DNA from 4 places in the Streptomyces sp. NPDC050997 genome. Region 1 is predicted to be linked to each of the others. Evidence: riboswitches for the same ligand, from Rfam matches in the RefSeq annotation. Region 1 holds a riboswitch; each other region holds the start of a gene.

Region 1 (7,111 bases):
GCTCGGCCGTCTGGTTGGCGGTGCGGTTGGCGGCGTCCTTGAAGGTCATCCAGCCGTTGCCGGTCTGGGCGAGGGTGCGCATCATGCGGCCGTACAGATCACGGGCGGGGATGGTCTTCTTCGCGAGGCCGTTCTCCTCCGCCCTGCGGTAGGCGGCGTCGAACTCCTCGCCCCACAGGTCGACCAGCTCGGGAACGTCGGAGGGGGAGAACAGCGACCACCGCGCGTCGGCGTTCACACGCCGCATGAACTCGTCCGGGATCCAGTGCGCGAGGTTCAGGTTGTGCGTACGGCGGGCGTCCTCGCCGGTGTTGTCGCGCAGCTCCAGGAACTCCTCGATGTCGGAGTGCCAGGTCTCCAGGTAGACCGCGGCGGCGCCCTTGCGCCGGCCGCCCTGGTTCACGGCGGCGACCGACGCGTCGAGGGTCTTCAGGAACGGGACGATGCCGTTGGAGTGCCCGTTCGTGCCGCGGATCAGCGAACCCCGGGAGCGGATGCGGGAGTACGCGATGCCGATGCCGCCCGCGTGCTTCGAGAGCCGGGCCACCTGGTGGTAGCGGTCGTAGATGGAGTCCAGCTCGTCCTTGGGGGAGTCGAGGAGGTAGCAGGACGACATCTGGGGGTGCCGGGTGCCGGAGTTGAAGAGGGTGGGGGAGGACGGGAGGTAGTCGAGGCGGCTCATGAGCCCGTAGAGCGCGGCGACCTCGTCGACGGAGCGGTGGGTGTCGTCCTCGGCGAGGCCGGACGCCACCCGCAGCATGAAGTGCTGGGGCGTCTCGATCACACGGCGGGTGATCGGGTGCCGCAGGAGGTAGCGGCTGTGCAGGGTGCGCAGCCCGAAGTAGCCGAAGCGGTCGTCCGCCTGAGTGTCGATCAGCGTGTCGAGGCGGTCGGCGTGGAGGCGTACGAACTCGGCCGTACGGTCGGCGATCAGGCCTTCCCGGTGTCCGACGGCGACCGAGCCGGTGAAGGACGTGACGCCCTGGGAGGCGGCCTCGGCGCGGATGCTGATCGTGAGCAGACGGGCGGCCAGCCGCGAGTAGACGGGGTCCTCGGAGATGAGACCGGCGGCCGCCTCGGTGGCCAGCTCGCGCAGCTCCGACTCGTCCGCCCGCGCGGACCGGCCACGCAGCGCGGCGGCGGCGACCCGGCCGGGTTCGGCGTCGGGGAGGTCGGCGGTCAGCTCGGCAAGGATCCGTAGCAACGCGGTTCCGGGGCCGTCGGATTCCACCGGAGCTGTCGCTGATACCGGATCGGCTGGCGCGATGGTCACGTGGGGGCTCTCCCTCGCTCGGCAGGGGGCCTCACAGCGGGCAGGGGGCAGCACACGAGCGCACACGGCGTCGCGTCCACCGGCCCATTCCACGAGGCCCGGACGTTTGGGCACCCGGGCCTGATGGCCGGGCGCACTGTCGGCAGGTCCTCGGACTGACTCTCATGCGGGCATTTGCACGCATGAGTACACCGTTGCGGGACAGTTCCGGATTTGCACCGGATTCCCCTGCGGCGACAGCGAGCACGAGCATACATCTTGTGCCGGGTGGCGACAGCACCCCCATATGTTGTGTCGCGCCCGACTTCTGAGCGTGGCAGAGTGTCAACTCACAGCGTCAACTCGTAAGCGAGCAGCGTGAGGTCGTCGAGGTCCGGGATCGGGTTCCAGTCGCGCTCGGGGAGCCGGACGAAGCCCAGACGTTCGTAGATGCGGTGGGCGGAGCCCATCGTGTGCTGGGTCGACAGGACGATCCGGACGCAGCCGTCCGTGGCCCTCGCCCGGTCGACGCAGGCCCGCACGAGCGCCTCGCCGGCTCCGCGTCCGCGCGCCTCCCGGGCGACCGCGAGCATCCGTATCTCGGCCTCTCCGGTGCGGGCGATGTCGGCCATGGGTCCGCCGGACGGTACGAAGGTGACGCCGCCGAGGAGTTGTTCGCCCTGGGTGGCCACCAGTACGTCCGCGGCGGCGGCGCGCTTGGCCACGTCCTTCAGTTCACCGAGGTACCAGTCGCTCTCGCCGAAGAGGAGGAGGTCGTCCAGGAGGTAGGCCCGGGCGGTGATCTCGCCGAGGGTGTCGTATTCGTCGGGGGCTGCTTGCCGGATCACGAGGTCCATGCCGGGAGTGTGCACCAGGGGTGCGGCCAAGGGCCGCCGGATTTCCTCCGGCGGCCCTTGGGTGCGGATCAACTGCGGGAGGCGAAGCCCCGTACCTTCAGCGTGCTGTTGTTGCGGCCCGGCAGCTTCGGTCCCTGGGCGCCCACCCAGCGGTACGTCTTCATCGTGATGCTGTCGGAGCCGCGGCCCGCGTTGCCCTCGATGGTGGTGACCGACCGGCCGTCACTGCCGCCGACCGCCACGACGACCGCGACATGGCCCCGGGGGGCACGGCTGTCGTGGTTGTGCCACACGATCACGTCCCCGCGCTGTGGCGGCTGCCCGGGACGGTAGGCGTGGAACCGGCCGCCCACGCCGGTCTCCCAGGCCCGGGACGACTTGTGATTGTCGGGAGCCGCAGCCGAGTTGGCCCACATCGCGTTCGCGAAGTACCCGCACCACGCGTCGCCGTTGAAGCCGTTGTACTCGTTGAAGTTCCCGCCGCCGAGGAAGTTGTCGTTGCGAGAGTCGCCCGGCTTGCTCAGCCGGACGGGGCCGTTGCGGGTCTCCTTGTAGAGATGCGCGGTGGTCAGCGCGCGGTTCGCGCGGTCCACGATGGCCTGGCGTACGGGGCTGGGCGCGGCGGCGGTCCGCACGGCGGGCGAAGCGGCTGTGGCCGCCGCGGCCGCGGGGGAGTCGGCGAGGGCGGGGGCGGCGAGCAGGGCGGCCGCGATCAGGCAGCGCAGGGCATGACGGTGCACGGAGACCTCCGGTGAGGTGGTGGACGGGGAAACGGAACAGCGGCGCACAACCCGCGTCGTCGCACGTCACACGCGCCCGCTGAACGCGCCGTCACTCCGGGTAAGTTGTCGACTCCGGAATGCGACGGCGTGATGACAGGTGTAGCAGGTGCGGCCAGGGTTCGACGGTGCGGAAGAGGGGGTTGCCGGTTGCCGAAGCGGTGGGCAATCGGCAACAGGCGGGAACGCCGGGGGCGATGAGGGGGACGACACGGAGACACCCGGACCCGGACCCGAATCCGGACCCGGACCTGCACCCGAATCCGGACCCGAATCCGGACCCGAATCCGGACCCGGACCTGCACCCGGACCCGGACCCGAATCCGGACCCGGACCTGCACCCGGACCCGGACCCGAATCCGGACCCGGACCTGCACCCGAATCCGGACCCGAACCGGGGCCCGAATCCGGCCCCGGAGCCGCCGCGGCCCGCGGTTCCGTCGGCTATGGCGCCGAAGTGCGCCGGCTCCGCGAGCAGGCCGGACTGACCCAGGGCGCACTGAGCGCGAAGGTCCGCTACGACAAGGCCCACATCAGCCGAATCGAGAACGGCAGAGCACCGGGCAGCGCCACGCTCGCCCAGGCCCTCGACACGTTCTTCGCCGCGCAGGGCCGCCTCCTGGCCCTCCACGAACGGGAGGTCGTGCGCAGCGGTCGCAGACTCCCCGCCCCACGCGGCCCCGAAGGCGACTGCCCCTTCCGCGGCCTCGCCGCCTACACCGCCGCCTGGGCCCACCTCTACCGGGGCCGCGGTGCCGCGATCGGCGCCCTGCTCGAAGGCCTCGACCGGCGCGCGCCCGCCCAGGGCCCCTACGTCGTCGTGGCCCCATCGGGTGCCGGCAAGACCTCGCTGCTGAAGGCCGGACTCATGGGCGCCCTCTCGGCCGGCCGACTGCCGGGTTCACAGGACTGGCCGGTCGTCGAACTGACCCCGGGCGACCGGCCCCTGGACCGGCTGGCGCAGGCGATCACCACCCGGCTGGGCACCGACCCCGACCGCACCCTCGACGCCGTACGCTCGTCCGCCCGGGACTGCGCCGACCTGCTGGGCGAGGCGGGCCCACCGGGGGACCGGCCCGCCGAACGGCCGTACCGGACGCTCATCCTCGTCGACCAGTTCGAGGAGGCCTTCGCGCAGTGCCAGGACCCCGAGCAGCGGCGCACCTTCTTCGACCTGCTCTGCGACCTGCCCAAGCTGTGCGACACCGCCGGCGAACCCGTCGTCCATGTGGTGCTCGGCCTGCGCGCCGACTTCTACGGCCGCTGCCTGACCCACCCCGGGCTCACCGCCGCCCTGCGCGCGACCCCCTTTCTTCTCGAACCCATGACCGAGTCGGAACTGCGCGAGGCGATCACCGAACCGGCCGAGGCGGCGGGTCTGGTCGTCGACGACGCCCTGGTCGAGGTCCTGCTGCACGAACTGGGCGCGCTGTCCGACCCCTGGGCCGACGAGGAGGGCTGCGCTCCGGGCACACTGCCCCTGCTCTCCCACGCGCTGAGGGTCACCTGGATGCACCGCGAGGGCAACCGGCTCACCACGGCCGCCTACCGCAAGTCCGGTGGTATCCGCCGGGCCCTCGCCCTCTCCGCCGACCACACCTACCAGGGGCTCGGCACCCGTGGCCGGCGCATCGCCGAGCACGCCTTCGTACGCCTCGGCCGTCGCGACGACCTGCACGACATCACCCGGCGGCGGATCAGCCGCGCCCGGCTGCTCGACCTCCTGCCGGGCGACGAGGCCGAAGTCGCCGCGGTCCTGGAAGCCTTCGTACGGGAACGCCTGCTGACCATCGACGCGGAACCGGACGGCGAGGCCACCGTCCAGGTCGCTCACGAGGCGCTGCTCGCGTCCTGGCCGCGGGTCAGGCTGTGGATCACCCACGACCAGCTGATGGGCAAGGTCGGCCGCGGACTGTCCGAAGCGGCTGTTCAGTGGCAGGACGCCCGGCGCGACCACGCTCTCCTGCTGACGGGTGGCCAACTGGCCGACGCCGTCCGCTGGGCGGAGGAGCACGAGGACGAACTGGGGCCACTGCCTCGGGAGTTCCTCGCGGTGAGTCGGGAGCGGGAGCGGCGGAGGGTGCGGCGGAGGAGGTTGGTGATTCAGTTGCTGGTGCTGGGGATCACCTTGGTCGTCCTGGTCGCCGTCGCCATCGTCACGAACACGAAGTGGCAGACGGTCGAGACACAGGAGCGGACGTCTCGCGCCAAGGCATGGGCTCTCCAGTCGTTGTCCACGGGACAGAGCGACACCGTCGCGGCCGGGCGGCTTGCCGCGGCTGCATATCAGGCCGATGAGTCGCCCGACATCCGCAGTGCCCTCCTGAGCAGCTCTGCTTCGCTGTGGAGCGCCCGGACTCTTGATGCTCGTACCCCGGTCTCCGCCGTGACCTGGGCGGAGAAGGGCACAGTTGCCTGGGGTGGAGGCGACGGACGGATCTATCGGTGGCGCCCCCGACAGGATCCCGGTGGCGCCCATGTGGCGTCCTGGCCGTGTCCAGAGGACAGCAGCGGCCAGGTCGACTCCATTGCCTACAGCCGGGACGGTCGACGGTACGTGGCCGGCTACGACGACGGCTCTGTATGGCTGTTCGCGGGACTGGAACGGCCACGGTTGCTGCTCAAGGGCAAGGGGAACCGCGCCGACGCGGACTCCGACACGAGCGTTGCCTTCAACCCGGCCGGTACCCGTCTGGCCGCCGCGGGCGGCGATGGCACGATCCGGGTGTGGCGCATGCCCGAGGGACGCCTCGACTGGACGGCGAAGCCAGGTGGACAGGACGCGCCCGGCCCGATCCGGGCCGTCGCCTTCAGTCCCGACGGCCGAACCCTCGCCATGGGCGGCGGTAGTGACAAGTCGGGTGACGACCAGTCGTTCCGCAGCGTCGTGCTCTGGGACACGCGCACCGGCGAGGAAAGGGACCGACTCCGTCACCACCCCACGCGGTCCGTCCGCGCCCTCGCCTTCACCCCGGACGGCCGGAAACTGGTCGGCGGCAGTTTCGACGGCACCGTCCGTGTCTGGGACGTCCGCACCGACCGGCTGGTGGAGAAGTACGGGACACACGGCGACTCCGTCATGGATGTGACCCTCGGCCGCGACGGCACCCTGGTCAGCGGTTCGCAGGACAACACCGCGCAGGTCCGCGACCTGAGCCGCCCGGACGCCGTGCCGCTCGCCCTGACCGGACACGCGGGCCCGGTCAACGCGGTCGCCCTGTCACCGGACGGCTCGACCGTGGTCACCGGCGGAGAGGACCGCGCCCTGCGCGTCTGGCGGCTGGCCGACAGCCCGGTACGCACCGGACTCGGGGCGCTGACCGCCCTGGCCCGCTCGCCCCGCGGCGGCTACGCCACCGGCGACGACAACGGCGACGTCCTGGTCTGGGACGACCGCGCCCGCAGGCCACGGCTCACCTTCCGGGCGGCGGAGAGGGACATCACCGACCTCGCCTACAACCCGGACGGCACCCTCCTCGCCGTGACGAGCATGGACCACACGACCACCGTCTGGAACACGGACACCGGCAAGCTGCTCACCGAGCTGCCCCGGTCCGGCCGCGAGGTCCTCGCCGCGGTCTTCGACCGCACCGGCACCCGCCTCGTCACCGGCGGCTGGGACGACACCCTGCGCGTGTGGGACCTGAACAGCCGGCGCGTGGTGCACTCCCGCACGGCGGAGAACGCCTGGGGCATCGCCCTCGCCCCCGAAGGCCGCGGCCTCCTCGCCTCCAGCGGCCAGGACAACACCGTCACCCTCCGCACCTGGCCCGGCCTGAAGGTCCTGCGCCACTCTCCCCGCGTCAGCACCGACTCCGTCTTCGACGTCGCCTTCGACCCGACCGGTCGGCTGCTCGCCTCGTCCGGCCGGGATCACGTCGTCGAGATCTGGGACACCCGGACCAGAAAGACCGTCGCCCGGCTCTACGGCCACACCGCCCCCGTCCTGAGGGTCGCCTTCTCGGCGGACGGCCGGCGTCTGGTCAGCGCCTCACGGGACGGTTCGGTACGGGTCTGGGAGCGCGAGGGCGACGGATCCTGGCAGACGTACGCCGCTCTGCGCGGCCCGGCGGGCGAGGTGCGCGGTGCCGTGTTCACGCCGGACGGCCTGGCCGTGCTCAGCGCCAACGAGGACGGCACCCTACGCCGTTGGGACCTCGACCCGATGCCTGCGCTGCGCCGGATCTGCGCGGTCGCAGGCCCCGGAAGCCTCTCCGACTGGC
Region 2 (7,111 bases), on a different contig from region 1:
GTCGAGGCGTGCGGCACGCGTCCGATGACCTCTTCCGTGTGCGGGGAGATCACCTCGATGACGTCCGCGCCCAGGGGGTCGGTCAACTCCCCGCCGATGAACAGCTGTCCGTGTTCCACGAGCTCGGTCATGGCGACTGCCTCCCCGGAGCGGCTTTCTCTGACGGTTCATCAGATAGGGAACTGATACCAGTTCCACTCGGAGGAGTCCACGGGCGGGACACGGGCGGGACACGGGCGGGACAGGCACGAGAAGGTCGTCCCGGGCTCCCATCGAAACGCGTTCTAGTTATACTCGGCCTCCCATGGCCGGAACACGGCGATCACGCGGCGATTGGGGAGCCCATGGCGCAGGTGAACGACCACGGCGGCGGCGTCCGGTCCCTCAGGGTCCCCATCCCGGACAACCCCCTCGGCCACACCCTGGTGTACGTCGTCGACACCGACCGCGGCCCGGTACTGATCGACACCGGCTGGGACGACCCGGCCTCCTGGGACGCCCTCGCGGACGGGCTGACCGCCTGCGGCACCTCCCCCGACGAGATCCACGGCGTGGTGATCACCCACCACCACCCCGACCACCACGGCCTGTCCGGCCGGGTGCGCGAGGCGTCCGGCGCGTGGATCGCGATGCACGCGGCGGACGGCGCGATCGTACGGCGGACCCGATCGACCCGCCCCGAACGCTGGTTCACCTACATGACGACGAAGCTCGAAGCCGCCGGCGCCCCCGAGAACCACGTGGCGCCCCTGCGCACCGCACGCCACCGCCCGTTGCCCGGGCTGGCCCCCGCGCTGCCCGACCGGGAGATCGTCCCCGGCGAACTCCTCGACCTCCCGGGCCGCAGGCTGCGCGCGATCTGGACCCCGGGCCACACCCCGGGCCATGTCTGCCTGCACCTGGAGGAGGAGCATCCCGCCCGACTCCCGGGCCACGGCCGCCTGTTCTCCGGCGACCACCTGCTCCCCGAGATCACCCCGCACATCGGCCTGTACGAGGATCCCGACGACGCCACTGTCACCGACCCCCTCGGCGACTACCTCGACTCCCTGGAGCGCGTCGGCCGCCTCGCCCCCGCCGAGGTGCTCCCGGCCCACCAGCACGTCTTCACCGACGCGGCGTCCCGCGTACGGGAGTTGCTCACCCACCACGAGGACCGCCTCACCGGCCTGCTGACCCTCCTGGCCGAGCCCCTCACCCCCTGGCAGCTCGCCGAGCACATGGAGTGGAACCGCCCCTGGGAGCAGATCCCCTACGGCTCCAGGAACATCGCCGTCTCGGAGGCCGAGGCACATCTGCGCCGACTGGTGAAGCTGGGCCGGGCGGAGGCGGTCCCGGGGACCGAGCCGGTGACGTACGTGGCCGTGTGAGTACGTGCCCTGAGGTGCGACACCTCGCGTCCGTAGTGCTTCGTCACCCCCGGGCGGCCCCCGTAGGGCGTTTCCTACGGGCCGGTAGAGTAGCCAGGTCGTCATCACGCCCGTACGGGGGGAAGCCGGTGTAAATCCGGCGCTGGCCCGCAACCGTGAGCCGCCGTCGAAAGCGGCGAGCCGGATTGCCCCGTACGGACGTGACCGGCTCACGTGCACCGGCGACCGGCCGGTGTGCGGCACCGTCGAGGTATACGGAGCCGAGCCGCCGGGGTGTCCCGTGCTGTTTGACTCCCCTCAGGGAGAGGCACCCGCCGATCATGAACGTCCGCCGCAACGCCTCGGTTCTGGCCGCCGCCACCGCCGTGATCGGCGCCGTCACCGCGCCCGCCGTCGCAGCCGGCCCGTCCCCGTCCGCGAAACCCGCGCTCCCCTCCGGGCTCTACGGCAGCACCGACCCGACGTACGACGGCGTCTGGCGTCAGTCCCTCGCGCTGCTCGCCCAGCACACCGTGGGCGTGCGGCCCGCCGCTTCGGCGGTGGACTGGCTGACCGGGCAGCAGTGCGCGAACGGCGCCTTCGCGCCCTTCCGCGCGGACGTCTCCAAGGCGTGCGACGCCAAGGTCATGGTCGACACCAACAACACGGCCGCCGCTGTCCAGGCCCTCACCGCGCTCGGCGGCCACCAGGCCGCCACCGGCAAGGCCGTCGCCTGGCTGAAGTCGGCGCAGAACACGGACGGCGGCTGGGGCTACACACCCGGCGGCGCCAGCGACACGAACTCGACGTCCGTCGTCGTCGGCGCGCTGACCGCCGTAGGGGAGAAGCCCGCGCAGGTCAGGAAGGGCGGTCGGTCGCCGTACGACGCCCTGATGAAGCTGGCGTTGCCGTGCAAGGGCGCCGGTACCGGTGCCAGTGCCGGTGCCTTCGCCTTCCAGCCCGACAAGAAGGGCACGTTGGCGGCCAACGCGGACGCCACGGCGGCAGGTGTCGTGGGCGCGCTCGGAAAGGGACTGGTGGTCGAGCCCGCCGCGCGGGACGAGGCCGCCGCCTGCTCGGACTCCGGCTCGCTCGCCCCGCGGCAGGCCGCCGCCAACGGCGCCGCCTACCTCACCAAGGCGCTCGCGAAGGACGACCACCTCATGTCCGCCCTCCCCGGCGCCACCGACCAGCCCGACTTCGGCAACACCGCCGACGCCGTCGTCGCCCTCGCCGCGCAGGGCGGGGCCGGGCGGGCCGCCGGGCCCCTGAAGTGGCTGGAGCGGAACTCGTCGGCGTGGGCGAAGCAGAGCGGGCCGGCCGCCTACGCCCAACTGGTCTTCGCCGCGCACGCGACCGGCACGGATCCGCGTGACTTCGGCGGCACGGACCTGGTGAGGCAGCTCAACGCGACGGGGCCCGCCCCGCGGACGGCGACCGCGCGGTCCGGCGAGTCCGGCGAGAGCGCCGAGTCCGCCAAGGGCGACGACTCGGACAGCGGGAACATCTGGTGGATCGTCGGCGCGGGTCTCGCCGCCGGAGCGGGCATCGGCTTCCTCATCAGCGGCCGCAACAAGAGGAAGCGGCCGTGACCCGCCGCCGTGCCGGCACGTTGTTCGTGACCGTCCTGTTCCTCCTGGTGGGGGCCATGGGCCAGGCGCAGGCCGCCGGTTACCGTTACTGGTCCTTCTGGGACCGCGACGGCGACCAGTGGGCGTACGCGACCCAGGGCCCCTCCACCGCCCGCCCCTCCGACAAGGACGTCCAGGGCTTCCGCTTCGCGGTGAGCGAGGACTCCGGCGACGCGGCACAGCCGCGCGGCACGGCGGACTTCGGCACGATCTGCGCGGACTCGCCCGCGCGCGCCGGCAAGAAGAGGGTGGCCCTGGTCATCGACTTCGGCACGGGGACGGACGCCCCGTCCGGCGAGAGCCCGCCGACGCGACGAACGGCATGCGCCGTCGTCTCCCCCGACGCCACGACGGCCGAGGCCCTGGCCTCGGTCGCCAAACCCCTGCGCTACGACACCAACGCCCTGCTGTGCGCGATCTCGGGCTACCCGAGGACGGGATGCGGGGAGCAGGTGGCGACGGGAGGGACGCCGGGGGCCACGGCCGAGGAGCAGACCCCCAAGGACGAGAAGGGCTCGGCGGGCGGGGGGCCTTCCGTGGGCCTGTTCGCGGGGGTGGCCGTTGTCGCCGTACTGGGCGCGGCGGCGATGTGGCAGGCGAGGCGGCGCGGGGAGCGGCGCGGGGATGCGTCGTAGCCGCGAGTGGTCCGGCCGCCGGTACCAGCGCCGGGCGGTGCTGCACCCCGGTGCCTGGTGGCTGTGGGCCCTGGGCCTCGGCACCGCCGCCACCCGCACCACCAACCCGCTCCTGCTGGCCCTCCTCATCGCCACCTCCGCCTACGTCGTGGCCGCCCGCCGCCCCGACACCCCCACCGCGCACTCCTACTCCGCGTTCGCCAAGCTCGCCGTGGCCGTCCTGCTCATCCGCCTCCTCTTCGCCGTGGTCCTCGGCTCCCCCATCCCCGGCTCGCACGTGATCGTCACCCTCCCCGAAGTCCCCCTCCCCTACTGGGCGCAGGGCATCCGCCTCGGCGGCAGGGTCACCGCCGAGGGGCTCCTCTTCGCGCTCTACGACGGTCTGAAGCTGGCCGCGCTCCTCATCTGCGTCGGCGCGGCGAACACGCTGGCGAACCCGGCCCGGCTGCTCAAGTCCCTGCCGGGCGCCCTGTACGAGATGGGCGTGACCGTGGTCGTCGCCCTCACCTTCGCCCCGAACCTCATCGCCGACGTCCAGCGGCTGCGCGCCGCCCGCCGCCTGCGCGGCCGCCCGGACAAGGGCGTCCGCGGCCTCCTGCACGTGGGGCTTCCGGTGCTGGAGGGCGCCCTCGAACGCTCCGTCTCCCTCGCCGCCGCGATGGACTCCCGCGGTTACGGCCGTACCGCCGACGTCCCCGCCCCCGTCCGCCGTACGACCGCCGCCCTCACCCTCGGCGGCCTGCTCGGCGTCTGCGCGGGAACGTACGGTCTGCTGACCGCGGAAGGCGGCGCCTACGGTCTGCCGGTCCTGCTCGCCGGGCTCGCCGCCGCCCTGGCCGGTCTGCACCTCGGCGGCCGGCGTTCCCCGCGCACCCGTTACCGCCCCGACCGGTGGGACGTCCGCGCCTGGCTGGTCGCCGGGTCCGGTGTCGCCGTCGCCGTCCTGCTGACCCTCGCCTCCTCCCACGACCCCGAGGCGCTGCACCCCGGCGTGGTCCCCCTCGTCACCCCCGCCCTCCCCGTGTGGCCCGCGGCGGCCGTCCTCCTCGGCCTCCTCCCCGCCTTCGTCGCACCGGCCCCCGCTTCCGCTGTCGCTCCCGCGTCCTCGCCCGGTTTCCGGCCCAGGTCCTCGCCCGAGTCCTCACTCAAGTCCTCACTCAAGTCCTCACTCAAGGAACCGTCGTGATCCGCTTCGAGAACGTCTCCGTGACGTACGACGGCGCCACCGAACCCACCGTCCGGGACGTCGACTTCGAGGTGCCGGAAGGCGAACTCGTGCTCCTCGTCGGCCCGTCCGGCGTGGGCAAGTCCACCCTTCTGGGCGCGGTCAGTGGACTCGTCCCGCACTTCACCGGGGGCACCCTGCGCGGCCGGGTCACCGTCGCCGGCCGGGACACCCGCACGCACAAGCCGCGCGAACTCGCCGATGTGGTCGGGACCGTCGGCCAGGACCCGCTCTCGCACTTCGTCACGGACACCGTCGAGGACGAACTCGCGTACGGCATGGAGTCGTTGGGCCTCGCCCCGGACGTGATGCGCCGCCGCGTCGAGGAGACCCTCGACCTCCTGGGCCTCGCCGACCTGCGCGACCGACCCATCGCCACCCTCTCCGGGGGCCAGCAGCAGCGGGTCGCGATCGGCTCGGTCCTCACCCCGCACCCACGGGTCCTGGTCCTCGACGAGCCGACGTCCGCGCTCGACCCGGCGGCGGCCGAAGAGGTCCTCGCGGTGCTCCAGCGACTCGTGCACGACCTCGGCACGACGGTCCTCATGGCCGAGCACCGCCTGGAACGCGTCATCCAGTACGCCGACCAGGTCGCCCTCCTCCCGGCGCCCTCAGCCGCGCCGGTCCTCGGCACCCCGGCCGAGATCATGGCCGTATCGCCGGTGTACCCGCCAGTGGTGGGCCTCGGCCGCCTCGCGGACTGGTCCCCCCTGCCCCTGACGGTCCGGGACGCCCGGCGCCGGGCCGGTGACCTGCGGGAGCGGCTGACCGGACGGGAGGGAACCCACGACGAACCGGTCACCGGGCCCGGCCCCGACCCCGTCACGGGACCCGTCGCCGAACCGCTCCCGTCGCCCGCTCCCCACCCCGCCACCACAGCCACGACCACCGCCAACACCCCCGCCCCTGCCTCCCGCTGGCGCCTCCGCAAAAAGCCCCCGCCCATCCCTGCCACCACGGCCGGCAGGCCCACGGCCGACGTCCGCTCCCTCGCCGTCCGCCGCGACCGCGTCCAGGCCCTCCGTCACATCGACCTCACCGTCTCCCCCGGCGAGACCGTCGCCCTCATGGGCCGCAACGGCGCCGGGAAGTCCACGCTGCTCTCCGCGCTCGTCGGGCTGGTCGCGCCGGCCGCCGGATCCGTCCGGGTCGGCGGAGCCGTACCGCACCGGACACCCCCGCGTGACCTCGTACGCCGGGTGGGTCTCGTACCGCAGGAGCCCCGGGACCTGCTGTACGCCGACACGGTCGCCGCCGAGTGCGCGGCCGCCGACCGGGACGCGGGCGCCGCGGCGGGCACCTGCCGGGCGCTGGTGTCCGAGTTGCTGCCCGGCATCACCGACGACACCCACCCGCGTGACCTCTCCGAGGGGCAGCGACTCGCGCTCGCCCTGGCCGTGGTGCTGGCGGCCCGCCCTCCACTGCTGCTCCTCGACGAGCCGACCCGGGGCCTGGACTACGCGGCGAAGGCGCGCCTGGTCGCCGTTCTGCGGGGGCTGGCGGCCGAGGGGCACGCGATCGTGCTGGCCACGCACGATGTCGAGCTGGCCGCCGAACTGGCCCACCGGGTGGTCCTGTTGGCCGACGGCGAGGTGATCGCGGACGGGCCGACGGCGGACGTGGTGGTCGCGTCCCCGTCCTTCGCCCCGCAGGTCGCCAAGATCCTGGCGCCGCGGAAGTGGCTCACGGTGGCCCAGGTGCGAAAGGCCCTGTCATGACCGCCGCTCACGGCACCCGCCAGGCCCGCGCCGTCCGTCTCGGCCCCCGTTCCCTGCTCGCCCTCGCCCTGGTCAGCGCGGTCGGCGTGGTCGCTTTCTGCTGGCCGTTCCTCGCCCCGCCGACCTCCCAGGTCAGCGCGCACGCGCAGGACGCGCCCTGGCTCTTCGCGGGTCTGCTGGTCCTGCTGGTCGCCGTCGTCGCCGCGACGATCTCCGAGTCGGGGCTCGGCCCGAAGGCGGTGGCGATGCTCGGCGTGCTGGCGGCGACGGGGGCGGCGCTGCGGCCGATCGGGGCCGGGACGTCCGGTATCGAGCCGATGTTCTTCCTGATGGTGCTGAGCGGGCGGGTCCTCGGCCCCGGCTTCGGCTTCGTGCTCGGCTCCGTGACGATGTTCGCGTCGGCGCTGCTCACGGGCGGGGTGGGCCCGTGGATGCCGTTCCAGATGCTGGCGATGGGCTGGTTCACGATGGGTGCGGGCCTGCTGCCGGGTCCGGACCGTCTACGCGGCCGGCCGGAACTCGGTCTGCTGGCCGGGTACGGCTTCCTCGCCGC
Region 3 (7,111 bases), on a different contig from region 1:
AAGGGCAGGACGCCGTACGTACGCCGCCCGGTGAGCCCGTGCAGCATGTCGAGCCCGGGCTCCAGCAGGCTGACATCCCCCCGGAACTTGTTGACGAGGAACCCGGCGACGAGTTCCTGGTCCTCGGGCGAGAGCAGGGCGACGGTCCCGAAGAAGGAAGCGAAGACGCCCCCGCGGTCGATGTCACCGACCACGAGGACGGGAAGCCGAGCGTTCCGCGCGATGCCCATGTTCACGATGTCGGTCCGCCGCAGGTTGATCTCGGCGGGAGAGCCGGCCCCTTCACAGATCACCGCGTCATACGTGCCCCGCAACTCCGCGAGACAGTCGAGGACGGTCCCGAGCAGCCGCTGCTGCCGCCCTCCGTGATAGCCACGCGCACTGAGCTCCCCGACCGGCTTCCCGAGCAGCACGACCTGACTGCTCTGTTCACCGCCCGGCTTCAGCAGCACGGGATTCATCAACGCGGTCGGCTCGACGCGGCAGGCCTGTGCCTGCATGGCCTGCGCCCGCCCGATCTCCGCGCCCTCCCGCGTCACGAACGAGTTGAGGGACATGTTCTGCGCCTTGAAGGGCGCGACCTTGACGCCCTGCCGCACCAGCCACCGGCAGATCCCCGCGGTGATGACGCTCTTGCCGGCGTCAGAGGTGGTGCCGGCGACGAGGAGACCACCGTTCACGACGTTCGCCCCCTAGTGAGCAGCCGCCCGGCGACGCTGACGCCGAGAGCCAGGAGACCGACGTGCCGGGACAGCCGTACGGCCCGCTCGATGTCGTGTGTGGCCACGGCACGCCCCTCTCCGTTGAGCACCGGCCGATGCTCCACCCGCCCCGCATAGGACAGGGTCCCGCCGAGCCGCACCCCCAACGCCCCCGCGAACGACGCCTCCACGGGCCCCGCGTTGGGACTCGGATGCTGTGCCGCGTCGGCCCGCCAGGCGCGCACGGCGCCGCGCGGATCGGGTCCCGCGAGCGTCGCGAGGACGGCGGTCAGCCGTGCCCCCGGCCAGCCCGCGACATCGTCGAGCCGCGCGGACGCCCATCCGTAGCGCCGGTATCTGGGCGACTTGTGGCCGACCATCGCGTCGAGGGTGTTGACGGCCCGAAACCCGAGAAGCCCGGGCACCCCGCCCACGGCTCCCCACACCAGCGCCCCCACCACGGCATCGGAGGTGTTCTCGGCGACCGACTCCACGACCGCGCGCGCGATCCCGTCGGCGTCGAGCGCCTGCGGATCCCGCCCGCACAGATGCGGCAGCCGCGCCCGCGCCCCGGTGACGTCCCCCGCCTCCAGCGCACGCCCGATGCTCCGGGCCTCCCGCGTGAGTGAAGTCCCGCCGACGACGGCCCAGGTGGCGGCGCCGGTCAGCGCGACGGAAGCGGCGGGTGAGGTACGTACGGCACGAGCGGCCGCGGCCCCGAGCGCGACGGCGCCACCGGCGCACACGGCGGCGTGCAGCGCGCCCCATCCCCGGTGGTCCCGCCACAACACCCGTTCCACGGCACCGGCGGCCCGCCCGAACAGGGCGACCGGATGCCCACGGCGGGGATCGCCGAGGAGCAGGTCACCGAGGAGGCCGGCGGCGGCGCCGTACGCGAAGACGCGATCGGCACGCATGGACTCAGCCGACCGCTGTGACAGACGGGGCGCTGCTACTGCATCTCGAACGGCAGCCGAGCATGGCGATATGTCCTCACTCAGGGTGTCCACGCCCTGGTTCGACGAGACCGGCGGCGAGAGTTCCTGGCTCCCGGGGCTTTCTCCCCGGTCACAGTGGCGGGACCGCGCCGGAATCTCACCGGCTTCCTCTTCTGCCTCCGTACATGGCCCCGGCAGTCCACCACGGGGTTGGAAGGGCCGTCAACTTGCCGTTGACCTGCGAAGGGAGAGTGTGCTGAGACCCACACGCGAGTGGTCACAGCCGTCACAGACGACGTGGGGTGGGGGGGGGGGGGGGGGGCCCCCCCCCCCCCCCGGGGGGGGGGGGGGGGGGCGGCCCCCCCCCCCCCCACCCCACGTGGTGTCCTGGTGTCGCAGGTCAGACGACGATCAGCGAGATCCCGTACGCCACCGCCGCCGCGCACGCCGCGAAGCACACGTACGCGCCGGTGACCGCGAGGGTGGCGGAGTCGCCCTGGGCCGTGGCCCGTTCGCGGTGCGACAGGCCCATGATGCCGAGGGTGAACAGGGCCACGAGGGCCACGGTGACCACGAGGCTGACGCCGAAGACGGAACCGAGGGCCGCCCAGTCGATCTTCATGCTGCTTCTTCCTTCATGCCGGTGGGTGCCTGGGTGGCCGGGCTCAGACGGTGGTCGCGGCCGACGGGGCCGCGGGGTCGGTGGCCTGGGCGGCCGGGGCCGGGATCGTGGCCGTGAGGTCCTCGGTGACGTTGCCCGCCGGGGGCGGGGCCACAGCGGCGATCGCGGTGGTCACCACGCCGGCCGGTTCCCCGGTCTCCTCGGGCTCGTTGACGTTGTTCGCGTCGATGACCTCGCGACGGGAGACCTTCCAGATGGCCGCGCTGGAGGCGATCAGGAAGACGGCGACGAGGGCCGTGCCGAAGTTCCCGAGCCCGGTCACGTACTCGGCGAGCGCGCCGACCAAGGCCGCGGCGGGCAGGGTCAGACCCCACGCCACGAACATCCGGGTCGCCGTCGACCAGCGGACGACCCCGCCCTTGCGGCCGAGGCCCGCGCCCATCACCGAGCCGGAGACCGAGTGCGTGGTGGAGAGGGAGAAGCCGAGGTGGGAGGAGGCCAGGATGACCGTGGCCGCGCTGGTCTGGGCGGCGAAGCCCTGCTGCGGCTGGAGTTCGGTCAGGCCCTTGCCCATGGTGCGGATGATGCGCCAGCCGCCGAGGTAGGTGCCGAGCGCGATGGCCATGCCCGCCGACAGGATGACCCAGGTGGGCGGGTCGGAGTCGGGGGCGACGGCACCGCCGGCGACCAGGGCCAGGGTGATGATGCCCATGGTCTTCTGCGCGTCGTTGGTGCCGTGGGCCAGGGAGACCAGGCCGGCGGAGGCGATCTGCCCGGCGCGGTAGCCCTTTTCGGCGGCCTTGCCCTCGGCCTTCCGGCCGAGCGAGTACGACAGACGGGTGGCCAGCATCGCGGCGAGGCCCGCGACGATCGGGGCCGCGATCGCCGGGAGCAGGACCTTGGTGACGAGCACGTCACCGTGGACCGCGCCCATGCCCGCCGAGGCGATGGTGGCGCCGATCAGACCACCCATGAGGGCGTGCGAGGAACTGGAGGGAAGGCCCACCAGCCAGGTCAGCAGGTTCCAGAGGATCGCGCCGACCAGGGCGGCGAAGATGACCTCGGGACGTATGCCGCTCTCGTCGACGAGACCCTTGGAGATCGTGTTGGCGACCTCCACGGAGAGGAAGGCACCCACAAGGTTCAGCACGGCGGACATGGCCACCGCGACCTTGGGCTTGAGCGCGCCGGTCGAGATGGTCGTGGCCATCGCGTTGGCTGTGTCGTGGAAACCGTTCGTGAAATCGAACGCGAGCGCGGTTACGACCACAATCGCGAGGATCAGCGAGAAGTTTTCCATTTACCCAGGCAATCGTTCGAAGTCATTGGCCGGACGAACGTAGGTAACCTGGATGAACGGAAGATGAACTGAAGCAGGCCGCACGGTGTCCGGGAGCGATGGTTATCGCACCGCCCGGCCCGGCCGGGCCCCACCGGACCCACGCGGCCCAAGTGCCCCTTGGCTACGTGCCCTTGGCGAACTCTCTCAGCTGGTTCAGGGATCCGTTGAAGAGATTCTGGTCGCCCGGCAGGCTACCGCTGTTGTCGTACTGCCAGAGGGTCCAGAACGACCATCCCGCGGGCAGCGTTCCCGCGTCCGCCGAGTTGTAGCGGGCCACCCACAGCGAGTGGTTCGAGGCGAAGGCGCGGCTGCCGCCGGTGCAGGTGTTCCACCAGTGGGTGGTGGTGTAGATCACCGGACGGCGGCCTGTGAGCCGCTTCACCTCGTCGCTGAACGACTTGATCCAGCTGACCATCGCGGGCTTGCTCAGGCCGTAGCACTTGTGCCGCTTGTCGTACGGGTTGTACTCGATGTCGAGCGCGGGCGGCAGCGTCCAGCCGTCGGCGCTCCAGGTGCCGCCGTTGCGTACGAAGTACGCCGCCTGTGTCCTGCCCGACGACTTGTCAGGCAGCGCGAAATGGTACGCCCCGCGGATGATGCCGGCGTCACGCGCCCCGTTGTACTGCCGGCCGAAGTGTGGGCTGCGATAGGTGTGGGACTCGGTCGCCTTGACGTAGACGAACCTGGCGCCCTTCGTCCTGGCCTTCGGCCAGTCGATGTCCTTCTGGTGGGAAGAGACGTCGTGTCCCTTCGGTGGGCCCGCCGCCGAGGCCGGTGCCGCGGCGAGTGCGGTACCCCCTACGGTGAGCGCCGCCACGGACGCCGCGAGGGCGCTCCCGCGGCGGCGGAACGGTGTGCGATCACGGGCCATATGTCCCCCCGGAATGGCGACGTGCACGACAAATCACCCAGAGGTTACTGGAAGATCATCGAATCCTCGGCGATCTCCGGCCAAGCGGTTGAAAGGGGCCGTGTACGCCCATATGCGCCCTGTCGGAGTGGCGGATTCCGGCCTAAAGTGCCCTCGCCCGGCGGCGAGTTGACGCCGGGGCTGGCAGGATCGGCTCATGGTCGAGGATCAGCGGGACCCGCGGGGCGTACGAGACGCGCGTGAGGGCGCACGGGATGTGCGGGAGCCACAGGGGAGGAGCGTGCGCCCCGAGGAGGCACACGCCTGGGAGGCGCTCGTCGCGACCGCCCGCCGGACGGTGTCCGACGGACTGGTCGTCGGCACCTCCGGCAACGTCTCCGTGCGCGTCGAGGACACCGTGCTGGTCACGCCCTCGGGCGTGCCCTACGACCGGCTCACGCCGACGGACGTCACCGGCGTCGACCTCGACGGCCGCCAGGAACTCGGCACGCTCGTCCCCACCAGCGAGTTGCCCATGCATCTCGCCGTCTACCGCTCCACCGACGCCCGCGCTGTGGTCCACACCCACGCCGTGCACGCCACGGCCGTCTCGACGCTCGTCCCCGAGCTCCCGGCGGTCCACTACATGACCGTCGCGCTCGGCGGCCCCGTCCGGGTTGCCCCGTATGCCACGTACGGCACCGACGAGTTGGCCGAGAACATGCTCCACGCCCTCGTCGACCGTTCCGGCTGCCTCCTTCAGAACCACGGCACCCTCACCCACGGCGCCACCCTCGACCAGGCCTACGACCGCACGGCCCAGCTGGAGTGGATGTGCAGGCTGTGGCTGACGGCGTCCTCGGTGCCGGGGCTGTCGCCGACGCTGCTGACCGAGGCGCAGGTGACGGAGGCGGGGGAGCGGCTGCGGGGGTACGGGCAGCGGGGCTGAGGTTCGGGGCAGCGGGGCTGAGGTTCGGGGCGCGGGGCTGAGGCTCCGAGCGACGCGGGCGCCCGGACGTCCGGATGTCCGGCGTGAAGCGGGCATTCCGAGCCGTCCTCCCGCTGGCCCGTAACGGGGTCCGCCTGGACACTGGACGGGTGCGTACAGTCAAAGCGACGGCCGCTGCCGTCACCGCAGTCCTCGCCGCCGGCGCGGCGAGCGTCGTCGTCGGCCGACTCGCCGGCGACGCCGCGCTCAAGGCGCCTCCCGGCCGCCCCCTGCCCACGGAACCCCGGCTCACCGTGCACGCGACGGCCGCCGGCCGGATCGTCGTCACCCGCGACCTGGCCGCCCTGCGCCCGGGAACCTACGGCCTCGGCGGCGACGCATCGCACGCGGTCGTCGGCCCCGTCCTCGGCGCCGAGTCCCACTCCGCGGACACCGTCGTACGCCGCCTGGAGCGCGTCACGTACGGCACGCTGAAGCCCGGCGACAAGGTCTGGCTCACCCCGAACCTCCACGTCGGCGACCCGGCCGAAGCCCTCGGCCTGGACCACACCGACGTCGACATCCCCGGCGAACTCGGCACCCTGCCCGCCTGGTTCGTGCCCGGGATCCGGGACACCTGGGTGATCGCCGTGCACGGCCTGGGCACCACCCGCGAACACCCCATGAACATCATGGAGTTCCTGCACCACCACCGCTTCCCGGTGCTCACCCTCGCCTACCGCGGCGACCTCGGCGCCCCCCGCCCGCCGGACGGGCTGAACCACTTCGGCGAGACCGAGTGGCGCGACCTGGACGCGGCCATCCGGTACGCCGTGGCGGGTGGCGCCCGCCGGGTCGTCCTGTACGGCTGGTCCACCGGCGCCACCATGGCGCTGCGTGCCGCCGCGCGTTCGGAACTGAGCGACCGCATCGCGGGGCTCGTCCTGGACTCCCCGGTGCTCAGCTGGGAGACGACGGTGCGCGCCCTCGCCGCCGCCCGCCGCACCCCGGGCGCTCTGTTGCCGCTCGCGGTGCGCGCCGCGCAGGGCCGCACCGGCATGTCCGCCGACCGCCTCGCCGGCCTCGACGTCGCCGCGCCCGGCCGCCCCATGGCACCGACCCTGATCATCCACGGCCCGGACGACCAGGTGGCCCCCTGGGGCCCCTCCCGCCGCCTCGCCGCCGCCCACCCCGACCGCGTCGCCCTCCACACCGTCCGCCAGGCCCCGCACGCGGCCATGTGGAACGCCGACCCGGAGGCCTACGAAGAGGCACTGCGCCGCTTCCTGACCCCGCTGATGTGACACGTCCGCCGCGATCACCGCAACCTCGGCCGCCCCTTCACCGCCGGCTCGCGCTGCCGCCCCCTTGTCGCCCCGCCCCCGCCAACCCCGGTGCCACAGGTTCCGTTTAACGCCGTACCACTGGCCTGATCTCGGCTTCCGTCCGCACACCAGGCCCCTTCATCGGCCCTCCCCGTAGCCCACCGCGGCATTCCGTTTGGGTTTTCGGACCGTCAACCGGAAGACTGCACCCGTGACGTCCCGTATCCCGCGCGACTCCAGGCTTCGACTCGTCCGCCCGCGACCCCTGGCCGCCGCCCCCCGAGCTGTGAACCAGCGGCGCCCGAGCCGCCCCGCACCCCGCCCGCCGGAGGGCACCCCGGCCCCCGCGGAACTGGCCAGAATGGCGCGCTCAGGTCTGGCCGCCGCGGCCCGCGTCGCGCGCTG
Region 4 (7,111 bases), on a different contig from region 1:
CAGCTATCGCCACACGATGGACGAGTCGATCCTCCGTGACGTCCTCTTCCCCCTCCTGCGCAAGGCGATCACCTACTACCTGCGCTTCCTGGAACCGGGCGCCGACGGCAAACTGCACCTGCCTGCCACCTTCTCACCCGAGTACGGGGGCAACTCGCGGGACTGCAACTACGACCTGATGCTGCTGACCTGGGGCTGCCGCACCCTCCTCGACACCGCCGAACTCCTCGACATCGACGACGAGTTGGCGCCGCGCTGGCGCGAGGTCCTGACCAGACGGGCCGCGTATCCGACCGACGACAACGGCTTCATGATCGGCGCGGACATCCCCTTCGCGAAGTCGCACCGTCACTACTCGCACCTCCTGGCGGTGTACCCGCTGTACGAACTGACCGGCCGTACGCCCGACGAAAAGGCCCTGATCGAGATGTCGCTGGCGCACTGGGTGGGTTTCGAAGGCGCCCTCCAGGGCTATACGTTCACGGGCGCGGCCTCGATGTCGGCGTTGCTGGGCAAGGGCGAGGACGCGCTCAGCTACCTCGGCCAGTTGATGGCCCGCTTCATCCAGCCCAACACCATGTACAAGGAATCCGGCCCGGTCATCGAGACCCCCCTCTCGGCCGCCCAGTCCCTCCACGACATGGTCTGCCAGTCCTGGGGCGACACCATCCGCGTCTTCCCCGCGCTGCCCGCCGCCTGGGCGGATCTGACGGTGCACAACTTCCGTACCCAGGGGGCGTTTCTGCTCAGTGCCGTACGCGAGGACGGCGTGACCCGCTGGGTCCGGCTGGTCAGCGAGGCGGGCGCCCCCTGCGTCGTACGTCATGGCGTCGGCGGCCCGATCGAGGTACGGAACGACGACGGACGACCGCTGCGGTACGAGTCCGCGGGTGTCGGGACGATCAAGGTCACCCTGCGCAAGGGCGAGTCGGCCCTCATCACCGCCAAGGGCGACCGTCCCGACCTGCGGATCACACCCGTCGAGCCGAACGAGGAGGCGCCGCGCTGGGGACTGCCCGGGTGACCGGTGTCCCACCGAACGACGCCGTCCGCGCTCTCGGCGGGCCTGTTTCCGCGTTCTCGTGGGCTTCGCGGCACCCCGGACCTGGTTCCCAACTTCACGGCGGCTACGCCTATCTCAGCGACTCCGGCGTTGAGAAGATCGTCGGTGACCGTCGTGTCCAGCAGCTCCTGGAAGGAGTCAACGAGATCATGCGCGTCATCATGGCCCGGACCCTGGCGGAGGCACCCGGATGACCGGCAGCGAGGAACCCGTCCTGCTGCACATCACCGGTCGGGCCGCCCACATCACCCTCAACCGCCCGAGGGCCATCAACGCCCTGAACCACGCCATGGTGCGCCGTATCGACGACGCACTCACCGCATGGGCACACGATCCGGCCGTGGAGGCCGTCGTCGTCACCGGCGCGGGGGAGCGTGGCCTGTGCGCGGGCGGCGACATCCGTGCTGTCCACGATGACGCACGCGACGGGGACGGCACCGCCTCGGCCGCGTTCTGGCGGGACGAGTACCACCTCAACGCCCGCATCGCCCGCTACCCCAAGCCGTACGTCGCCGTCATGGACGGCATCGTCATGGGCGGCGGTGTCGGCGTTTCCGCGCACGGCCGCGTCCGGGTGGTCACCGAACGGTCGAGGATCGCCATGCCCGAGACCGGTATCGGGTTCGTGCCGGACGTCGGCGGCACCCACCTGCTCGCCCTCGCCCCGGGCGAACTGGGCACCCACCTGGCGCTCACGGGGGCGCACATCGGTGCCGGGGACGCACTGCTGTGCGGGCTCGCCGACCACTACGTACCCTCCGTCTCACTCCGGCAGTTCGTCGACGACCTCGCCGAACTGCCCGTCCGGGACGCCCTGGACCGTCACACGCGGCTGTCGCCGGAGGGGGAGTTGGCCGGCCACCGGGAGTGGATCGACACCTGCTACGCGGCTGACACGGTCGAGGAGATCGTCCATCGGCTGCTCGCCCAGGGCGACCCGGCCGCGAAGGAGACCGCGGAGACCCTGCTGTCCAAGTCGCCCACCGCTCTCAAGGTCACCCTGGCCGCCCTGCGCCGCGCCCGGCGGCTCGGCCCGCTGGAGCGGGTGCTGGAACAGGAGTACCGCGTCTCCTGCGCGGCCCTGACCACCCCCGACCTGGTCGAGGGGATCCGCGCCCAGGTCATCGACAAGGACCGCACCCCGCGTTGGTCGCCGGCCACCCTCGACGAGGTGACCGACGTCGACGTCGAGCGCTTCTTCACCCCGCTCGGCGAGCGTGAACTCGCTCTCCCCGGGCCGGAAACCACCACGTAGTGGCCTGAAGCGGCGGCCCGGTTCCGCCATCGGTGACCGGCGAACGGTCGGTGATCCGGGTCACCTGGCGGGCGAGAACGGCGTCACGCCAGGTGGTGCGGTATTGGCCATGGACCCGACACACGGTACCGTCGCTGTGATATTGACGACGGCATCGGAAGCCGGTGAGAATCCGGCACGGTCGCGCCACTGTGGACGGTGCCCCCCGAGGGGGCGCATCGCGAGTCAGACCCGTGGCCGTCGTCATGTGCACCACCGAGATGGGACGCGAACTCCCAGAGGAGGCCCTGCCATGGCGCAGCATGTCGCCCAGCCGACAACCACCACCCCCGTCGTTCCCGCCAAGCTCCCACTGAAGGCCATCGCCCCCTGGGCGGTTTTCTTCGGCATCCTGATGCTGGTCCTGCTGTACTTCGTCGGCGCCGAACAGGGCGCCACCTCAGTCGTCTCCGGCGAGAACGTCCACGAGTGGGTTCACGACGCCCGCCACCTCCTCGGCTTCCCCTGCCACTGATTCGAGGGACGCCGCACACCCATGAACTCCGCAACAGTAAGAAACCTGCTCGTTCGGGGCATGCTCGCCGGCCTTGGTGCCGGCGTGCTCGCCCTGATCGTCGCCTATTTCCTCGGTGAACCGAGCATCGACAGCGCCATCGGCTTCGAGGAGTCCCACGCCCCCGCCCACGAGCACGAGGTCGAACTCGTCTCCCGCTCCCTGCAGTCCACCGCGGGCCTGGCCACCGGCGTCCTGATCTTCGGGGTGGCGTTCGGCGGCATGGCCGCTCTCGCCTTCTGCTTCGCGCTCGGCCGCGTGGGCCGATTCAGCCCGCGGGCCACGGCGCTGCTCCTGTCGGGGGCCGCGCTGCTCGCCGTGTACGTCGTGCCGTTCCTGAAGTACCCGGCCAACCCGCCCGCGGTCGGCGACCATGACACCATCGGTCAGCGCACCACGCTGTACTTCCTGATGATGGCGCTCAGCGTGCTTCTCGCGATCGCCGCGGTGATCGCGGGCAAACGGCTCGCACCGAGGCTGGGCACCTGGTACGCCACCGTCGTCGCCGTGCTCGGCTTCGCCGTCGTGATCGGGCTGGCGTACGCGTTCCTGCCCGCCATCAACGAGGTGCCGAGCGACTTCCCGGCCGCCCTGCTGTGGCGGTTCCGCCTGTCCGCCCTCGCCATGCAGATCACGCTGTGGGGAGGCTTCGGCCTAGTCTTCGGCGAACTGGCCGAACGGCTGCTGCACCCGAAGCCGGCCACGGTGTCCGCGGGCACGGCGGTAGCCGCCCCGCAATGACCTGACCGACACGACGAGAGGGCCCGCGGAACCGTCCGGGGGCCCTCTCGCGTTCTTCGGGTTGGCAGTTCCGGCCGGGGGCTGCGACCGGGCAGGCGCGATACCCGGTGCATGCACGGCATCGCGCGGCACCGCCGAGGCCGTACCGGCGGACGCGGACACCGATTGCCTGCGCTGGGCGATCGCGGCGCTGCCGCGCCGTCACCGGGGCACGGCGTCATGAGAACCCTGTTGAGTCAGCTCCACTCAATGGTCCGCGACCGCCCCGACGGAGTCCGGCGGGTGCCCGAGCCGCAGGTTCCAGCGGCCGCCGCGCCCACTGATCGTGGTGGCCGTCAGCGGTGGCACGTCGAGCCGCCAGAAGGCCGCCGAGGGCGCCCCCAGCACGTGGACCACCGCGGCCCGCACCACCTCCGGCTCGACGACGGCGAGCGTACGGCCGCCCGTGTCCTGGGACGCCGCCAGCCAGCGCGTCACCCGCCCGCACATGTCCTCCACGGACTCCCCGCCATGGGGCGCGGACTCGGGATCGGCGAGCCAGCGGGCCACCGCCTCCGGCTCACCGGCGCCGACCTCGGCCAGGGTCAGGCCCCGCCAGCGTCCGACATCCAGTCCCGCCAACTCCGCTGATTCCGCGCCGTCGAGACCCAGTGCGGCAGCCGTCTCGCGACAGCGCACGGTGGGAGAGACCACGACACGCACAGCCGCCGGCAGGGATCCGGCCACGGCACGGGCCCGCTCCGCCCCGCCGGCGTCGATCGAGCCCCCGTCGTCGAAGCGGGCCTGACGCAGCGACGAGCTCATCGCGGGCGAGACGAAGGTGACACGAGCGGTCACGTGGTGGCTCCTCCTGCTGCGGTCATGGGTATGGAACCCCACTTCTGGACGCCGAGCGCGCGCCCCAACTCGCCGACCGCGCGGTCGAGTTCCGCGACCGCGACCGCGACCGCGACCGCGGCGGCGACGTCGTCGAGCGCGACGGAGGCGCGGAAGCCCACGAAGCGTCGAGTGCCCCACCGCGCGCCGCGTCGGTTACGCGTCGGCCTTCGCGGGCTGCTCCTCGGACTTGGCCGGTGCTGCCTGCTTCGGCGCGTCGGGGGCGGTGTAGAAGACGGACGATCCCTGCTTCGAGCGCTGCGCCTGGCTCTTGGCGACCAGCCCTTCGAGTGTCGTGCGCACCACGGTCGTCTTGACGCCCCGCTCGGGGTGGGCCTGGTCAAGGGCGGTGGTGATCTCCGCTGCCGAACGCGGTTCGTTCTGCTCGACGAGGTGACGGCGGACCAGGTCGACGAGCGTCGGTTGGGCCGACTTCGTGGTTGCGGGCTTCCCCGCGGCCGACTTCCCCGCGGGCTTCTCGGCAGCCGACTTCCTCGCAGGCTTCTCGGCAGCAGGCTTCCCAGCGGTCGTCTTCACCGCGGCCGGCTTCTTGGCTGCGGCCGGACCGGGCTGAGGGCCGGTCTTCTTCGTCCGTGTCCGCTTGCCCGTGCCGGACCCGGTGGCCGGCTTCCTGCGGGGAGCGGGCACCGCGACGCTGTCCGACGGGGCGGCGGGCGCCGCGGATGCCGGCGCTGTGCCGATCGCCTGCTGGATGTTGGTCAGAACCGTGTGGTCGGCCTGGATGGCTGCCAACTGTTCCTGCAGCGCGGCGATTTCGCCACCGATACGGTCTTGCTCCTTGGCGTTGCGCTCGAGGTCGGCGGCCACTTGAGCGGTGTACTGCGATGTCAGTTCGGTGACTGAGGCGTTCTGCGACATGGGTGCACACAACCTTTCCTCGGCTTGGGGCCGAAGTCGAATGGACTGCCACACGAGCGTGCTTCGGGCGGATGCCTGCTGGGCGGCAGTCATGTACAAGGCGCGGGGCCCTGTCGTAGCGATAGTACGGACAACAAGAGCGTGTTGTTCTCCTCACGCAGGTCCCAGCACTGACATGAGTGTTCTGCGGGGCGATGACGGGACCCATACATGTGAGTCGTCCACCTGTCCCGGCACCTGTCCCGGCGCCTGTCCCGGCGCCTGTCCGGCGGACCATGCGCAAGGCCACGGTGACTGACACACATATCCGGTGTGCGAGGATCCCTCCGCAGGTGGCGATGACCGTAGCGGTGACATCAGTGGGTGACGCAGGCCACAGGAACTCCTCCCGGGTCGCGGAGAGAAGTGGTCGTGAGGGATTCAGAAAATGATGTGCGCCGCCGTGTGCGGGAGGGGGACCGTGAGGCGTTCGCCCAGCTGTACGACGAGTTCGCCCGCGCCGTGTACAACCACGGCCTGCGCTTGACCGGCGACTGGTCGACGGCCGAAGAAATCATGTCCGACACGTTCCTGACCGCGTGGCGCACCCATGAACGCGTGCAGGAGGACGGTGGCTCCCTGCTGCCCTGGCTGTTGGGCATCGCCACCCACAAGGCCGACAACGCCCGCCGGGGAGCGCGCAGACGGCAACTGTTCCTGGCCCGTCAACCGCAGCCACGTGTGGAGGAGGACTTCGCACCCCGGACGGTCGGACGCATCGACGACGCACGGTACCTGCGTGCCGTCCAGGCCGCCCTGGGCCGACTCAGACGACAGGAGCGGGAGGTACTTGCCCTGTGCGTGTGGTCCGGCCTGGACTACCAGCAGACGGCCGAAGCCCTGGGCATCGCCGTCGGAACCGTACGTTCCCGACTGTCACGTGCCCGCAGGAAGCTCGCCCACCTCGCGGCAGAAGACCGGGAACCACCCACAGCCCGCGGAGAGATGACAAGTGCGGCCGCGATCGCGGCCCTGCCCGTACGGGAGGAGCTCACATGAACGACAAGGCCACTGGGGCCTCCCCTGAGCGGCACGGCGACCGCGACGAGATCGCCCGCCTGCTGCCGGCCCCCGCCGACTGGGACCTTCCGCGCGAGCAACACCTTCGTCACAAGGACCTCTTGATGCATCACATCGACCACGACCAGGTCGCCCCTGCCCGGCCGGCCCGTCGGCTGCTGCGACCCGCGGTGCTGGCGCCGGCGACCGCTCTGGCCCTGGCCTGCGCGGTGACCGCGGGAATCACACTGACCGACGGTGACCGGGGGACCGCCGGCACCGCATCGCACCGTGCGGCCACGGACATGCAGCCGGCCGCGGCGCTCCTGGAGCGGATCTCCGACGCCACGGAGACGCACGCCGACCTCACGGTGCGCGACGACCAGTTCGAGTACACCAGGGAGAAGGGCAACGGGGCCGACCTGACCAGCGGGAAGGCTGTCCTCGGCCCGCTGGTGGACCGTGAGGGGTGGCTAGCGCAGGAACCGGGGCCCCTGCGGAAGCTCGGCATGATCCGGGAGGACGGTGAAACCCTCCCCATCAACGCCGAACTCGGTGACATCAACGGCACACCGGCCGGCTTCGGCCGGCCCACCTACCACTGGCTCAGCTCCCTGCCCACCGACCCCGACAAACTACTGGCCTATCTGTACGCCAACACCCCGGCCGCGGAGAGCCGGGAGCGCGACCAGGCGGTGTTCGAGGA

What was found. Region 1 has a riboswitch for cobalamin ahead of AB0H86_RS17290 (ribonucleoside-diphosphate reductase subunit alpha). Riboswitches for the same ligand answer to the same signal wherever they lie in the genome.
Region 2: it holds a riboswitch for cobalamin, as region 1 does, so the genes downstream of both, AB0H86_RS25155 (prenyltransferase/squalene oxidase repeat-containing protein) here and AB0H86_RS17290 (ribonucleoside-diphosphate reductase subunit alpha) in region 1, are expected to answer to the same signal.
Region 3: it holds a riboswitch for cobalamin, as region 1 does, so the genes downstream of both, AB0H86_RS38795 (cobalamin biosynthesis protein) here and AB0H86_RS17290 (ribonucleoside-diphosphate reductase subunit alpha) in region 1, are expected to answer to the same signal.
Region 4: it holds a riboswitch for cobalamin, as region 1 does, so the genes downstream of both, AB0H86_RS09695 (CbtB-domain containing protein) here and AB0H86_RS17290 (ribonucleoside-diphosphate reductase subunit alpha) in region 1, are expected to answer to the same signal.

The regions. Positions count from the first base shown of each region.
Region 1 is NZ_JBFAGK010000006.1:448,432-455,542, forward strand. Features, by position in the region: gene AB0H86_RS17290 (ribonucleoside-diphosphate reductase subunit alpha) at 1-1,273, opposite strand, end outside; cobalamin riboswitch at 1,397-1,543, opposite strand; gene AB0H86_RS17295 (GNAT family N-acetyltransferase) at 1,603-2,109, opposite strand; gene AB0H86_RS17300 (CHAP domain-containing protein) at 2,178-2,849, opposite strand; gene AB0H86_RS17305 (helix-turn-helix domain-containing protein) at 3,346-7,111, shown strand, end outside.
Region 2 is NZ_JBFAGK010000011.1:164,307-171,417, forward strand. Features, by position in the region: gene AB0H86_RS25145 (aldehyde dehydrogenase) at 1-131, opposite strand, end outside; gene AB0H86_RS25150 (MBL fold metallo-hydrolase) at 345-1,370, shown strand; cobalamin riboswitch at 1,461-1,580, shown strand; gene AB0H86_RS25155 (prenyltransferase/squalene oxidase repeat-containing protein) at 1,691-2,941, shown strand; gene AB0H86_RS25160 (SCO2322 family protein) at 2,998-3,615, shown strand; gene AB0H86_RS25165 (energy-coupling factor transporter transmembrane component T) at 3,605-4,801, shown strand; gene AB0H86_RS25170 (ATP-binding cassette domain-containing protein) at 4,798-6,558, shown strand; gene AB0H86_RS25175 (ECF transporter S component) at 6,555-7,111, shown strand, end outside.
Region 3 is NZ_JBFAGK010000027.1:51,118-58,228, reverse strand. Features, by position in the region: gene AB0H86_RS38800 (cobyric acid synthase) at 1-680, opposite strand, end outside; gene AB0H86_RS38795 (cobalamin biosynthesis protein) at 677-1,618, opposite strand; cobalamin riboswitch at 1,719-1,850, opposite strand; gene AB0H86_RS38790 (hypothetical protein) at 2,040-2,261, opposite strand; gene AB0H86_RS38785 (inorganic phosphate transporter) at 2,305-3,561, opposite strand; gene AB0H86_RS38780 (lysozyme) at 3,725-4,474, opposite strand; gene AB0H86_RS38775 (class II aldolase/adducin family protein) at 4,671-5,402, shown strand; gene AB0H86_RS38770 (alpha/beta fold hydrolase) at 5,552-6,685, shown strand; gene AB0H86_RS38765 (hypothetical protein) at 7,068-7,111, shown strand, end outside.
Region 4 is NZ_JBFAGK010000003.1:646,565-653,675, reverse strand. Features, by position in the region: gene AB0H86_RS09710 (glycoside hydrolase family 95-like protein) at 1-1,024, shown strand, start outside; partial or broken gene AB0H86_RS09705 (acyl-CoA dehydrogenase family protein) at 1,114-1,257, shown strand; gene AB0H86_RS09700 (enoyl-CoA hydratase/isomerase family protein) at 1,254-2,318, shown strand; cobalamin riboswitch at 2,425-2,575, shown strand; gene AB0H86_RS09695 (CbtB-domain containing protein) at 2,611-2,832, shown strand; gene AB0H86_RS09690 (CbtA family protein) at 2,854-3,612, shown strand; gene AB0H86_RS09685 (histidine phosphatase family protein) at 3,859-4,449, opposite strand; gene AB0H86_RS09680 (hypothetical protein) at 4,446-4,610, opposite strand; gene AB0H86_RS09675 (hypothetical protein) at 4,645-5,367, opposite strand; gene AB0H86_RS09670 (RNA polymerase sigma factor) at 5,800-6,405, shown strand; gene AB0H86_RS09665 (CU044_5270 family protein) at 6,402-7,111, shown strand, end outside.